3 regions of the Streptomyces sp. MNU89 genome follow, and region 3 is predicted to be linked to each of the others. Evidence: riboswitches for the same ligand, from Rfam matches in the RefSeq annotation. Region 3 holds a riboswitch; each other region holds the start of a gene.

The links. A riboswitch is a leader RNA that binds a small molecule or an ion and turns the genes downstream of it on or off. The one in region 3 is predicted to bind cyclic di-AMP.
Positions count from the first base shown of each region.
Region 1: it holds a riboswitch for cyclic di-AMP, as region 3 does, so the genes downstream of both, E4N63_RS08045 (M23 family metallopeptidase) here and E4N63_RS12565 (C40 family peptidase) in region 3, are expected to answer to the same signal.
Region 2: it holds a riboswitch for cyclic di-AMP, as region 3 does, so the genes downstream of both, E4N63_RS17270 (M23 family metallopeptidase) here and E4N63_RS12565 (C40 family peptidase) in region 3, are expected to answer to the same signal.

Region 1 is NZ_JAJKLL010000001.1:1,877,694-1,882,244, forward strand. Features, by position in the region: gene E4N63_RS08040 (GntR family transcriptional regulator) at 288-995, opposite strand; gene E4N63_RS08045 (M23 family metallopeptidase) at 1,230-2,024, opposite strand; cyclic di-AMP (ydaO/yuaA leader) riboswitch at 2,039-2,258, opposite strand; gene E4N63_RS08050 (pitrilysin family protein) at 2,602-3,990, opposite strand; gene E4N63_RS08055 (pitrilysin family protein) at 3,987-4,551, opposite strand, start outside.
Region 2 is NZ_JAJKLL010000001.1:3,999,193-4,003,743, forward strand. Features, by position in the region: gene E4N63_RS17265 (PP2C family protein-serine/threonine phosphatase) at 98-1,282, shown strand; cyclic di-AMP (ydaO/yuaA leader) riboswitch at 1,635-1,802, shown strand; gene E4N63_RS17270 (M23 family metallopeptidase) at 1,814-2,845, shown strand; gene E4N63_RS17275 (MFS transporter) at 3,295-4,551, shown strand, end outside.
Region 3 is NZ_JAJKLL010000001.1:2,952,329-2,956,879, forward strand. Features, by position in the region: gene pcrA (DNA helicase PcrA) at 1-1,468, opposite strand, end outside; cyclic di-AMP (ydaO/yuaA leader) riboswitch at 1,840-2,021, shown strand; gene E4N63_RS12565 (C40 family peptidase) at 2,028-3,221, shown strand; gene E4N63_RS12570 (ABC transporter ATP-binding protein) at 3,480-4,277, shown strand; gene E4N63_RS12575 (ABC transporter permease) at 4,287-4,551, shown strand, end outside.

The sequences.
Region 1 (4,551 bases), 1.1 Mb from region 3:
GCCCCGGCGGTCCGGGCGGCCCCTCCGGCGGGAAGCCTTCCGGGCCGCCGGGCGCGGCGAACAGCGCACGCCGGAGCCGCGGTTGCCCCTCGGGGGCGGCCGCGGCTTCCGTGCGCGGCCCGTGCCCGCCCCGCTCGAGGGCGTGCCGGGAAAACAATCCGGCGTCCTCACGGCAACCGCTTCTTCTCGCCCACCCGATATCCGCGTTCCCGCCCCTATACGCGTCCCGTCCGCGCCTTCCCCGCTTCTTCGCCCCCTTTTCCCACGCCCGCATTACGCCCGCATTGTTAATTCTGGACGCGTTCCGTGTTGACGGATTGTTTCGGATTCCTCACCGCGGCCGGACGGCGCAGCCGGCTGCCCTCCGGTGGCGCGAGTTCGGTGTGCGCCGCCATGAGGGCCCGGGCACGCGCCGCGTCCCCCCGCGCGACGGCGTCCACGATGGCGCCGCGCTCCGTCCAGGTGTCGGCCGTGGGCGCCGACCGCGGGACCGCGTACACCCACGCGATCTTGCGGCGGACCTGGGTGAGCAGGGCGATCAGACTGGGACTGCCCGAGGCCTGGGCCAGCGTCTCGTGGAACCAGGCGTCCAGCGAGCGCAGATCCGCCGCCTGCCCGTGGCGCGCCCGCTCCCGCCCGAGCACCACCAGCCCGCGCAGCACCTTGAGATGCGCCTCGGTGCGGCGCTGCGCCGCCCGCCCCGCGGCCAGCGGCTCCAGCAGGGAGCGGATCTCCAGCAGGTCGGCGGCCTCCCGCTCCGTCGGCTCGGCCACACAGGCGCCCGCGTGCCGCCGCGTGGTGACGAACCCCTCGGACTCCAGGGCCCGCAGGGCCTCCCGCACCGGGACCCGAGAGACACCGTAGCGGCGCGCGAGCAGCTCCTCGGTGAGGCGGCTGCCGAAGGGATACGCCCCGGCGACGATGTCGTCGCGGATCGCATGGCGCACCGCGTGCGCCGGAATACGGCGGCCGGCGGGCGGCGAATCACCGTTCATCTCCGACTCCGCATTTCCGGACCTCCACTGGAATTCCCGTGGAACACAGGGCTCGACATTCCCGAACTGTATTGCAGGACGCGGAATATGGTGACGAGGGTGCGCGCCGGTGCATTGCGATCCGGCCAGGAAACCGGCCACGGCGGGAAGCGGCCCGGACGGCCCGGGCCGTCCGGAGCCGGATACGCGGAAGACCCCGGCCGGGAGGGCCGGGGTCTCGCGTCGCGCCGAGCGTCAGACCGAGACGCCGTGCGAACGCAGGTACGCCACGGGGTCGATGTCGGAGCCGTACTCGGCGGTGGTGCGGGCCTCGAAGTGGAGGTGCGCACCGAAGGAGTTGCCGGTGTTCCCGGCGAGACCGATCTGCTGGCCGGGCGTGACCGCCTGGCCCGCGGTGACGTTGAGGGCGGACAGGTGCCCGTACTGGGTGTAGGTGCCGTCGTTCATCCTGATGACGACGCTGTTGCCGTAGGAGCCGTCCCAGCCGGCCTCGACGACGGTGCCCGAACCCACGGACTTGACCGGGGTGCCCTCGGCGGCCTTGAAGTCGATCCCGGTGTGGCTGCCGGAGGACCAGGCGGCACCGGAGGCGTGGTACTGGGTGGAGACGAAGCTGCCGTCGACCGGCAACACGAAGGTGTTGAGGCGCTTGCGCTCGGCCTCGCGGGCGGCCCGCTCCTTGGCGGCGCGCTCCTCCTTGGCCCGGGCGTCGGCGATCCGCTTGGCCTCGGCGGCCTCACGCCTGGCCGCGGCCTCGGCCCGCTCCATGGTGGCGGCCACGTCGGCGGCGGACTGCTGGGCCTCGGCCTGGTCGCCGATCCGCTCGCCGAGGGTGTCGTCGAGGACGACCGCCTGGCGGAGCCCGGTGTCCGCGGCCCCGCGGGCACTGTCGTCGGCGGCGAACGCCGGGGAGGCGAGGGTGGCGGCCACGCCACTGGTGGCGAGGGTGGCCATGCCGGCGACGCGCGCGGGGCGGATGCTGCGACGGCTCGGACGGCGGTGCTTCCCGGTGGTACGGGTGGGCGGCATAGGGTGCGGCTGTCCTTTCCTTCCTTCTCGCCTACCGGGTTAGCTGACGGGTTCGGAGCAGGAAGGTCTCCTACGGGCCCCTCGCGGGGAGGCGCCCGATTCACCCCAAGGGACCGGACCGTTCCCGTACCGCCGTCGGCGGTGTGGGGCGGCCCGTCCCGCACCGGTGAGGTGCGGGAAGGAGGGTCCCCGGCTCCCCTGGCTCGCGCCATGGGGACTCGGCGATGACTGCCCGGTGCCGCGGTTTGCGGCGAAGTGCCCGGCCGGACAGCCGGATCGACGCTAAGACGGACGGCTCCGCCGCGCCAAACAAAACCGGCTTTTTGTTGCGGAGGCCACAGGAGAGAACACCCGCACCGCGGCAAAACGGGCCAAACGGCGGCGCTCCCCGCCGGACGGCACGGCGGAATCGGCGCCTCCGCCGGGCCCGCCGCCGGCCCCTCGCGCGCCGTACCGGCGTGACCGGAAAACGGCCGTGACGGACCGCCGGTTCCGACGGTGCGTCACGGCCGCGTGCCGACAGGTCGCGTCCTGCTCGACAGGTCGCGTCCCGAACGCCGGTGACCGGAGCGGCCGTTCAGCCGCTGACGACCTTGACCTCTCCGATGCCCAGCGCCCGGACCGGCTCCTCGATCGCGGCGGCGTCCCCGACCAGCACCGTCACCAGGTTGTCCACCGGGAACGCGCTGACCGCGGCGGCGGTGGCCTCCACCGTGCCGGTCTCGGCGAGCCGGGCGTACAACTGCGCCTGGAAATCATCCGGAAGGTACTGCTCGACCTGGTCGGCCAGGGTCCCGGCGACGGCCGCGGCGGTCTCGTACTTCAGCGGCGCGACCCCGACCAGGTTCTGCACGGCCACATCGCGCTCCTCGTCGGTCAGCCCGCCGGCCGCGAGGGTGCGCAGCACCTGCCAGGTGTCCTCCAGGGCCGGGCCGGTGACATCCGTGGCGACCGAGCCGCTGATGGCCAGCAGCGAGGCACCCGTGCCCTCGGGCGTCGAGCGCAGCACCTGGCCGAAGGCGCGCACGCCGTAGGTGTAGCCCTTCTCCTCGCGCAGCACCCGGTCCAGGCGGGAGGTGAGCGTGCCGCCGAGGCAGTAGACGCCGAGCACCTGGGCCGCCCAGACCCGGTCGTGCCGGTCGGGGCCGACCCGGCCGACGAGGACCTGGGTCTGCACCGCGCCCGGCCGGTCCACGATCACGACCCGGCCGGTGTCGTCCGCCGTGATGGCCGGTACGGGGCGGGCCTCGGCCGTGCCGCCGGTCCAGGTGCCCAGGGTGCCGGCGAGGACCTCGGCCAGCGGGATGCCGGTGAAGTCGCCCACGATCACGGCGGTCGCGGTGGCGGGGCGGACGTGCGCCGCGTAGAACGCGCGGACGCCTGCGGCGTCCACCCGCGCGACGGTCTCCTCGGTGCCCTGCCGGGGCCGGGACATCCGGGACTCGGCCGGGAACAGCTCCTTGGAGAGCTCCACCGCGGCCCGGCGGGCGGGGTTGGCCAGCTCGTGCGGGATCTCGTCGAGACGGTTGCGGACCAGCCGCTCGACCTCGTCCTCGGGGAAGGCCGGGGCCCGCAGGGCGTCGGCGAGCAGCCCGAGCGCCTTGGCCAGCCGGGAGGCCGGGACCTCCAGGGAGACCCGGACCCCGGGGTGGTCCGCGTGTGCGTCCAGGGTGGCGCCGCAGCGCTCCAGTTCGGCGGCGAACTCCTCGGCGGTGTGCTGGTCGGTGCCCTCCGAGAGGGCGCGCGCCATGATCGTGGCGACGCCGTCGGTGCCCTCCGGCTCGGCCTCCAGGGGTGCCTGCAGATTGATCTCGACGGCCACCACCTTCTGGCCGGGGCGGTGGCAGTGGAGCACCGTCAGCCCGTTGGGCAGGGTGTCCCGCTCGGGGGTCGGGAAGGCCCAGGGCGTGGGCTCCCCGGCGCGCGGCATCGGGTGGTACGTCATGGTGGTGCCGGCGTCGCTCACTGGGCCGCCTCCTTCTCGTCGGTGCCGTCCGTGCCCTCGGTGCCGTCCGGGCCGTCGCCGGGCTCGGGCCCGGTCGGCTCGTAGACGAGCGAGGCGCGGTTGTCGGGACGCAGCCGCGCCGCCGCCACCTCGCGCACCTCCTCGGGGCCGACCTCCAGCAGCCGCTGCACCGCCGTCAGCGCGAGCTGCGGGTCGCCGAAGAGGACGGCGTACCGGCAGAGCTGGTCGGCGCGGCCGCCGACCGTGGCGAGCTGGTCCAGCCACTCGCGCTCCAACTGCGCCTGGGCGCGCTCCATCTCCTCCGGTGTCGGGCCCTCTTCGGCGAACCGGGCCAGCTCCTCGTCGACCGCCCGTTCGATGGCGGGGATCTCCACACCGGAGGACGCCTTGACGTCCAGCCAGCCCATCGAGGGGGCGCCCGCCAGCCGCAGCAGGCCGAAGCCCGCGCCGACGGCGAGGCGGTCCCGGCGGACCAGCCGGTTGTACAGCCGGGAGGACTCGCCGCCGCCGAGGACCGTCAGGGCCAGATCGGCGGCGTCGGCGGCGCGGGTGCCGTCCTCC
Region 2 (4,551 bases), 1.0 Mb from region 3:
CGGATTCGCCCTCCGCTCCGGAACGGCCCAGGGTGGCAGGGGGCGCGGTGTCGTTCCGTAACCGGACGGACCGGGACCGGGCAGGAGATCACAGGTGGTGCAGCGAGGACAGCTGTGCAGCAGCGGCGACGGCCGGACACGGTTCCGCGGTGCTCCGTTCCCCTGCTGGATCCCGGGCTTCCTGATCGTCGGCGGCCTGGTCTTCGGCCTGTTGGCACCGCCGGAGCTGACCGGCTCGCCGTTCTTCGCAGCCGCGCCCATGGTCGCCGCGGCCCTCTACACCGGCCCCGCCACGATCCTGACGGCCGTCGTCTCCAGCCTGGCGATGCTCGGGATCGCTCTGCTGCACCACACGCTCGGGCAGTACCAGTCGCTGCTCGACACGGCCACGGTGGTCACCGTGGCGGGCCTCGCCGTCTTCATCAACCGCGTGGTGCGCCACGGCCACCGCGCGCTGGCCTCCGTCCGGAATGTCGCGGAGGCCGCCCAGCGGGCCGTGCTGCCGGCCCCTGCCGGCCGCATCGGCGGGCTGCGCGTCGCCGCCCGCTACGAGGCCGCGCAGGCGGACGCGGGAATCGGTGGCGACCTCTACGCGGTCCAGTCCACCCCGCACGGGGTGCGGCTCATCGTCGGTGACGTACGCGGCAAGGGCATAGGGGCGGTGGGCGCGGTCGCGATCGTCCTCGGGGCGTTCCGGGAAGCGGCCGAGGAGGAGCCGGAGCTGACGGGGATCGCGGAACGGCTGGAGGGCGCGCTCGTGCGGGAGGCGAAGCGCCGGGAAGGGCTGGAGCGGAGCGAGGGGTTCACCACGGCCGTGCTCGCCGAGATCCCGCACGAGAGCTCCCTCGGGGCGGACCCGGGTGGATCCGGCGCTCCCGGCGGGAGCGCTTCCGGGCTGTCGGCCCGGAGGCTGCGGCTGCTCAACCGCGGTCACCCGGCCCCGCTGATGCTCACCGGTGACGGGACCGTGTGCGCCGTCGAACCGCTAGTGCCCGCCGTACCGCTCGGCCTGGCGTGGCTGCGGACCGAGCCGGACCGGGTGGAGGAGATCGTGTTTCCGCGCGGGTGCACCCTCCTGCTCTTCACCGACGGCGTCACGGAGGCCCGCAACCGTGCCGGTGAGTTCTACGATCCCCAACTCAGTCTGACCGGACGGTCCTTCAGCGACCCGGAGGAGCTGCTGGACACCATCGTCGGGGACGTGGCCCTGCACACCGGCGGCCGCGCCCATGACGACATGGCGCTCCTCGCGGTCACGGACATCCCCGAGCGGCGCTCCTGACCGCCGGGTCCCCTGAGCGCCGGACCTCCCCACCGCCGGATCTCCCGACTGCCGGACCGCGGGCCGCGGACCCTCGCCGTCCGCTCCGGCACGCCCGCAACCCGACGTCCGCCGCCGGCCACGGCAACGCTGTGTGACGGCAGGTGTCCAGGCGATAACAACTGATGCACGATCAGCGGAAACAGGTTTTCCGCCGCCCGGTCAACTCGCCCGGCTCTGGCGGCCGATGTCCGTTTTCTTCATGCGGTCATTACCAAAAGATCAGCCGGAACGGCTTGGAATACGGGTGCTCCGTCAATTAACGTTCGATAACGCAGCGCGGTCGTCCCAGCCGCCACCAAGGGTGGCACCGCCTGCGCAGTCGCCGAATCCCGCATGCGCGGAACAGCACCACCTGCACCAAGGGAACCGGGGAACCAATCCTTGGGGTGAATCGGGCCCCTCCGCGAGGAGGGAACCGTAGGAGACCTTCCTGCTCCGAACCCGTCAGCTAACCCGGTAGGCGAGAAGGAAGGAAAGGAGTGCGCCTCCGTGGCGTCCAGCAGCCCTGCCCCCGAGACGTGGGCCGGTCCGTCCACCTCCGGTCCCCTCTTCGACGGAGAGCCCGTCGGTGAGTGGAACCCCACCGCCGATTCCACCGCCCCGGTCCGGGGCAGGCACCGCGTCGTCAAACAGCGCGGCGGAGGCATGGCCCGGAGCGGCGCCGTCCTGGGCGTCGGGGTGATCGCGGCTGTAGGCGCCGGCGGCATGGCCACGGCCAAGGACCGCCCCCCGGCCCCCATCTCGCTGCCCGACCTCTCCCCGGTGACGGACAAGCTGCCCGCCATCGACTCCCTGGTCGGCGGCTCCAACGACGTCTCCGCCACCGCCAGCCGCGCCCCGCTGTCGCAGGCCGGGCTCACCACGGACGAGATCGCTCAGGGCGCCGACGCCGGAGAGGCCCTGCGGGCCCGCATCATGCGCCAGGCCGAGCAGCAGCAGAGCGTCGCCGAGACCACCGAGCGGCTGGCCGCCGAGCAGGCCGCGCGGGAGAAGGCCGCCGAGGACGCCGCCGCCAAGAAGGCGGAGGCCGAGGCGGCCAAGAAGAAGGCCGCGGAGGAGGCCGAGCGCAAGGCGGAAGAGGAAGCCGCGCGCAAGGCGGAGGAGGAGCGGCTGGCCAAGCTGGCCGCCAGCTACGCGCTTCCGCTCTCCTCCTACACCCTCACCTCGAGCTTCGGCGAGTCCGGCTCCATGTGGTCCAGCAGCCACACCGGCCAGGACTTCGCCGCCCCGACCGGCACCCCCGTCAAGGCGGTGCACGGCGGCACGATCACCGAGGCCGGCTGGGCCGGTTCGTACGGCTACCGCATCATCCTCACCCTCGATGACGGCACGGAGATCTGGTACTGCCACCTCTCCTCGATGACCGTCACCTCCGGCGAGGTCACCACCGGCGACACGATCGGCCGCGTCGGCTCCACCGGCAACTCCTCCGGCCCGCATCTCCACCTGGAGGTCCGGCCCGGTGGCGGCGACCCGGTCAACCCCGCGGCCTGGCTCCGCGACCACGGCAAGAACATCTGAACCGCGACATCGCACCACGGCCCAAGCCCTCACCCTCCGGCATCCCGCGGCACGCTCGCGGACGGGCCACGCCCGCTCGGCCCGGTCCGGGGGCCGGAAGCGGAGGGCGCGCTCGCAGACGCGCCCTCCGGCCCCCGGGTGTTACCCCGTGTCCCGCTTCTGCGTATGCCCCACCCGTCTGCCGCAAACCCCGTACCCTGCGGCTTTCCACCGACGGTCCCGGCCGCCCCCATCCCGGCCTCCCCGCATCGCCCCGCCCACTCGCAGCGCGGGCCTCTGCTCCGGCAGCCCTGGTGCGTCCCCCGACGCCAGGGCCGCCGGCCTGCCCGGCCCCTGATCCCTCCGGCCGGCCCACCCCGGGGGCGTGAATCGCACGGCGCCGGGAACCTGCCTGCACGGATGAGCACCGGGGCGCCGCCCCGGGCCGGAGCCGAGCGGAGGGTGCGGGGATGGCGGCGGACTACCCCTTGGACGCGCGAGCGGGAACGGGCACGGTCACCACGGCCGTGCCCGCCCGGCTGGACAGACTGCCCTGGTCACGCTGGCACTGGACCATCGTCATCGGCCTCGGCACCGTGTGGATCCTCGACGGTCTGGAGGTCACCGTCGTCGGCAACATCGCGGGCCGGCTCTCGGAGGAGGGCAGCGGTCTGCCCATCAGCTCCGGCCAGGTCACCGGTGTCGCCGCGGCGCTCTACGTCGCCGGGGCCTGTCTGGGCGCGCTCTTCTTCGGCCGGCTCACCGACCGCTACGGCCGCAAGAAGCTCTTCATCATCACGCTGGCCGTCTATCTGGCCGCCACCGCGCTGACCGCCGTCTCCTTCTCCAGCTGGTGGTTCTTCGTCTTCCGCTTCCTCACGGGCTTCGGCATCGGCGGCGAGTACGCGGCCATCAACTCGGCCATCGACGAGCTGATCCCTTCCCTCTACCGGGGCCGGGTCGACCTCATCATCAACGGCAGTTTCTGGCTGGGCGCGGTCGGCGGTTCCCTGCTGTCCATCGTCATGCTGGACACCGACATCTTCCCCAAGGACCTCGGCTGGCGGCTGACCTTCGGGCTGGGCGTCGTCTTCGGACTGGTGATCCTCCTCGTCCGCCGGCACGTACCGGAGAGTCCACGCTGGCTCTTCATCCACGGCCGGGGCGAGGAGGCGGAAGCCCTGGTCCGGGAGGCCGAGGAGCAGGTCACCGCCGAGAAGGGCGAGGAACTCCCGGAGCCGGCCGGCGAGATCACCATCCACCAGCGCAAGAGCATCGGCTTCGGGCTGATCGCCCGCACCGTCTTCTCGCACTACCGCAGGCGCGCCGTCCTCGGCTTCTCGCTCTTCATCGGCCAGGCCTTCCTCTACAACGCCATCACCTTCGGCTTCGGCGCGATCCTCACCACGTTCTACGACGTGGGCACCGGCTCCACCGGCTACTTCTTCGCGGTGATCGCGCTGGGCAACTTCTTCGGGCCGCTGCTGCTCGGCAAGCTCTTCGACACCGTGGGCCGCAAGATCATGATTTCCGGCACGTACATCCTCTCCGGTGTGCTCCTCTTCATCACCGCCTGGCTCTTCGACGGTGGCCATCTGACCGCCAGGACCCTCACCGCCTGCTGGTGCGTGGTGCTCTTCTTCGCCTCGGCCGGTGCGAGCTCCGCGTATCTGACGGTCAGCGAGGTCTTCCCGATGGAGACCCGGGCCATGGCGATCGCCTTCTTC
Region 3 (4,551 bases):
GGACGGCGTCCTCCGGGTTGGCCAGCACCCGCAGATACGCCAGGACGTCCCGGACCTCCTTGCGCTCGTAGAAGCGCACGCCGCCGACGACCTTGTACGGCAGCCCGACCCGGATGAAGATCTCCTCGAACACCCGGGACTGGGCGTTGGTGCGGTAGAAGACCGCGACGTCACCCGCCTTGGCCTGGCCGGCGTCGGTCAGCCGGTCGATCTCGTCGGCGACGAACTGGGCCTCGTCGTGCTCGGTGTCGGCGACGTAGCCGGTGATCGCGGAGCCCGCGCCGGCGTCCGTCCAGAGGTTCTTGGGGCGGCGGTTCTCGTTGCGCTCGATGACGGCGTTGGCGGCGCTCAGGATGGTCTGGGTGGAGCGGTAGTTCTGCTCCAGCAGGATGGTGGTGGCGTCGGGGTAGTCCTCCTCGAACTGGAGGATGTTGCGGATCGTCGCACCGCGGAAGGCGTAGATCGACTGGTCCGCGTCGCCGACGACGCACAGTTCGGCCGGCTCCACGGCCGGCTCGCCCCGACCGCCCTCGTCCCCGCCCCGCTCCGCTCCGGCGGCCGTGCCGACGAGTTCGCGGATGAGCGTGTACTGCGCGTGGTTGGTGTCCTGGTACTCGTCGACGAGGACGTGCCGGAAGCGGCGCCGGTAGTGCTCGGCGACGTCCGGGAACGCCTGGAGGAGATGGACGGTGGTCATGATGATGTCGTCGAAGTCGAGGGCGTTGGCCTCGCGCAGCCGCTGCTGGTACATCGTGTACGCCTCGGCGAGCGTCTTGTCGAAGCTGCTCGGGGAGGACTCGGCGGCGGCCTGGGCGGCGAAGTCCTCCTCGTCGATCAGCTCGTTCTTGAGGTTGGAGACCTTGGCCGTGAGGGACTTCGGCGGGAAGCGCTTGGGGTCCAGGTCCAGATCGCGGCAGACCAGGGCCATCAGCCGCTTGGAGTCGGCGGCGTCGTAGATCGAGAAGCTGGAGGTGAAGCCCAGCTTCTTGCTCTCGCGGCGCAGGATGCGGACGCAGGCGCTGTGGAAGGTGGAGACCCACATGGCGTTCGCCCGCGGGCCGACCAGCTCCTCCACGCGCTCCTTCATCTCGCCCGCGGCCTTGTTGGTGAAGGTGATCGCGAGGATCGAGCCGGGGTGCGCGCCGCGGGCGGCGAGCAGATACGCGATGCGGTGCGTGAGGACCCGGGTCTTGCCGGAGCCGGCACCGGCGACGATGAGCAGGGGCGAACCGGTGTGCAGCACGGCGGCGCGCTGCTGGTCGTTGAGACCGTGCAGCAGCGCGGCGGGGTCGGTGACGGGCCTCGGGGCACCGTCGCGGTAGTACGCCTCCCGGGGTGCGCCGTCGAACGCGCCGCCGAAGAGATCGGCCGGGATCTCCTCGCCGGGGGCGTCGTGCTCGGGCGGCGGGGGCTCCTCGTCCGCGGGGCCGAGGTCTGCCAGGAAACTGTCGTCAAAGAGGCTGCTCATCGCCCACCGAGTCTAGGCGGCCCCGCCGACAGGCGGCACCGGGTTGCCCGCTTCCGCCGTCACGGGGCCGTACGGGCGCGCGGAGCCCGGGGTGCCGGCACGGCCGGCCCGTTCCCGGGACGCCCCGGGACGCGTCGCCCGGCCCCGGCCGCGGGAAGGGACCCGAGGCCCGAACTCCCGTACCGCCTCCGGTCTTTATGCGTTACTTACCGTGCCCGGTCAGCCACCCGGACGGCAGAATTCCACTCCGCTCGGAAAATATAACGGAATGGTTTCGGGCATATCGCACACCGGCCTTCACACGAGCCGCACAACTGGCTACGGTGCTCGATCAGGCGGCCCGCACTCCCCGCCGGCGACCGCGCCGGCACGGGCAGCCACCGCCGAATCCGGCCCCCTTCCCCAGGGCGTCCGGAACCGGGGACCCAGACGCGGCACCGGGGTGAATCGGTCACCGCGCGGCGCGCACCGCGCCTCGCACCGACCGTAGGGCAGCCTTCCGAATACGCCCGAACCCGACAGCTAACCCGGTAGGCGGTCCACGGAAGGAGCGCCGATCTTGGCGTCGCACCGCAAATCCCGGCCCCTCGGTACCCCGGCTTCGCGTCGCACCGCCGTCGGCCTCGGCACAGCGGCCCTCGCCTCCGTCACCCTCCTCCAGAGCGCGCAGGCCGCGCCCGGCGACGGCGAACCGAAGCAGTCCGTCGAGGAAGTACAGAAGAAGGTCGACGAGCTCTACCGCCAGGCGGGAAGCGCCACCCAGCAGTACAACAGGGCCAAGGAGCGCACGGAGGAACAGCGTTCCAGGGTCGACGGCCTCCTCGACGCCGTCGCCAAGCGCACCGAGAAGCTCAACGAGGCGCGGAGGAGCCTCGGCAGCTTCGCGACCGCGCAGTACCGCAACGGCGGCATGAGCCCCACCGCCACCATGCTCCTCGCCTCCGACCCGCAGGACTACTTCGACCAGACGCGCGTGATGGCCCGGATGACGGACCAGCAGGAGCAGGCCGTCGAGGAGTTCCGCGAGCAGCAGGTCGCGACCACGGAGAAGCGCGAGGAGGCGGGCAAGAGCCTCGCCACGCTCACCGACGCGCAGGAGAAGCTGCGGGAGAGCAAGCGGACCGTCCAGACCAAGCTGGCCGAGGCGCGCGAGCTGCTCGGCCGGCTGACCGCGGAGGAGCGGGCCCGGCTGGCCGAGATCGAGCGCAAGAAGGAGGCGGAGGCCCAGCGCAAGGCGGAGGAGCTGGCGCGGCAGCAGGAGGCCGAGCGGCAGCGCCTCGCGGAGGAGGCACGGCAGCAGGAGGAGGAGCGGACGGAGACCGCGTCCGGCTCCGGCACCGGTACGTCCACCGGGACGGACACCTCGGCCGGCACGGGCACGGGCACCTCGGAGACGACGACCGGCACCAAGGCCCAGCAGGCGATCGAGTTCGCCCGCGCCCAGATCGGCAAGCCGTACGTCTGGGGTGCGACCGGCCCCAACTCCTACGACTGCTCGGGTCTCACCGGCGCCGCCTGGAAGGCCGCCGGTGTCACGCTGCCGCGCACCACCTACGACCAGGTGAACACGGGAACGCGCGTCGCGAAGTCAGCCATGCAGCCGGGTGACCTGATCTTCTTCTACGGCGACATCAGCCACGTCGGCCTGTACATAGGCGGCGGCCAGATGATCCACGCCCCGAAGCCGGGGACGAACGTGCGCATCGAGTCGATCGACACCATGCCCTTCTACGCCGCGACGCGCCCCGCGTAACCGGGCGGCGCGGGCGGGCTCCGGGCGCGGCGGCGGGCATCAGGACGCGGCAGGCGGCACGGAACACGACACGACGGGCGGTACCCGGCCTCGGGGGGAGGCCGGGCACCGCCCGTCGCCGTGCCCGGGGCCCAGGTCCCCGAGGGCTGCCCGGTTGCCGGGCCGCGGCTTGACCTTGACGCTGGGTCAACCCTCCATCCTTCCGGCAGGAGCTTCCTCACAGTCGACTGGAGAGCTCCGCGAAGGAGGCAGATGACCATGGTGACCCAATCGATCGCCGGTCCGGCGATTCGCGTGCGGGGTCTGGAGAAGTCGTACGGAAAGCTCGAAGTGCTGCGCGGCGTGGACTTCGACGTGGCGCGAGGCACCATCTTCGCCCTGCTCGGCTCCAACGGGGCGGGCAAGACCACGACCGTGAGGATCCTCGCCACGCTCCTGAAGGCCGACGCGGGGACAGCCGGCGTCCATGGCTTCGACGTCGCCGGGCAACCGACGAATGTGCGGGAGTCCATCAGCCTCACCGGGCAGTTCGCGGCCGTCGACGAGATCCTCAGCGGTCGGGAGAACCTCGTGCTCGTCGCCAGGCTGCGCCACCTCAAGGACCCGGGCGCGACCGCGGATGACCTGCTGAGGCGTTTCTCGCTGACCGACGCCGGCACGCGGAAGGTGTCCACGTATTCGGGCGGGATGCGCCGCCGGCTGGACATCGCGATGAGCCTCATCGGGAATCCGTCGGTGATCTTCCTGGACGAGCCGACGGCCGGGCTCGATCCCGAGGCGCGCATCGAGGTGTGGGAGGCGGTCAAGGAGCTCGCCGGCCATGGAACGACGGTGCTGCTCACCACGCAATATCTGGACGAGGCCGAGCAGTTGGCCGACCGGATCGCGATCCTCCACCAGGGGCGGATCATCGTGAACGGCACCCTCGCGGAGCTCAAGCAGCTCTTCCCGCCCGCCACCGTCGAGTACGTCGAGAAGCAGCCGACCCTGGAGGAGATCTTCCTCGCGATCATCGGCGGCGACGACAGAAGCGACGCCATCGGCACGAACAGCTAGGGGACAAGGATGAGTGCGTACTTCTTCGGCGACACCGCTGTTCTCACGGGGCGGACCCTGCGCCATGTCACACGCAGCATGGACACCATCATCACGACCGCCATCACGCCGGTCGCCATGATGCTGATGTTCGTCTACGTGTTCGGCGGCGCGATCGACACCGGGTCGGTTTCGTACGTGAACTACATGCTGCCCGGCATCCTGCTGATCACCATCGCGTCGGGCATCTCCTACACCGCGTACCGGCTCTTCACCGACATGCAGAGCGGAATCT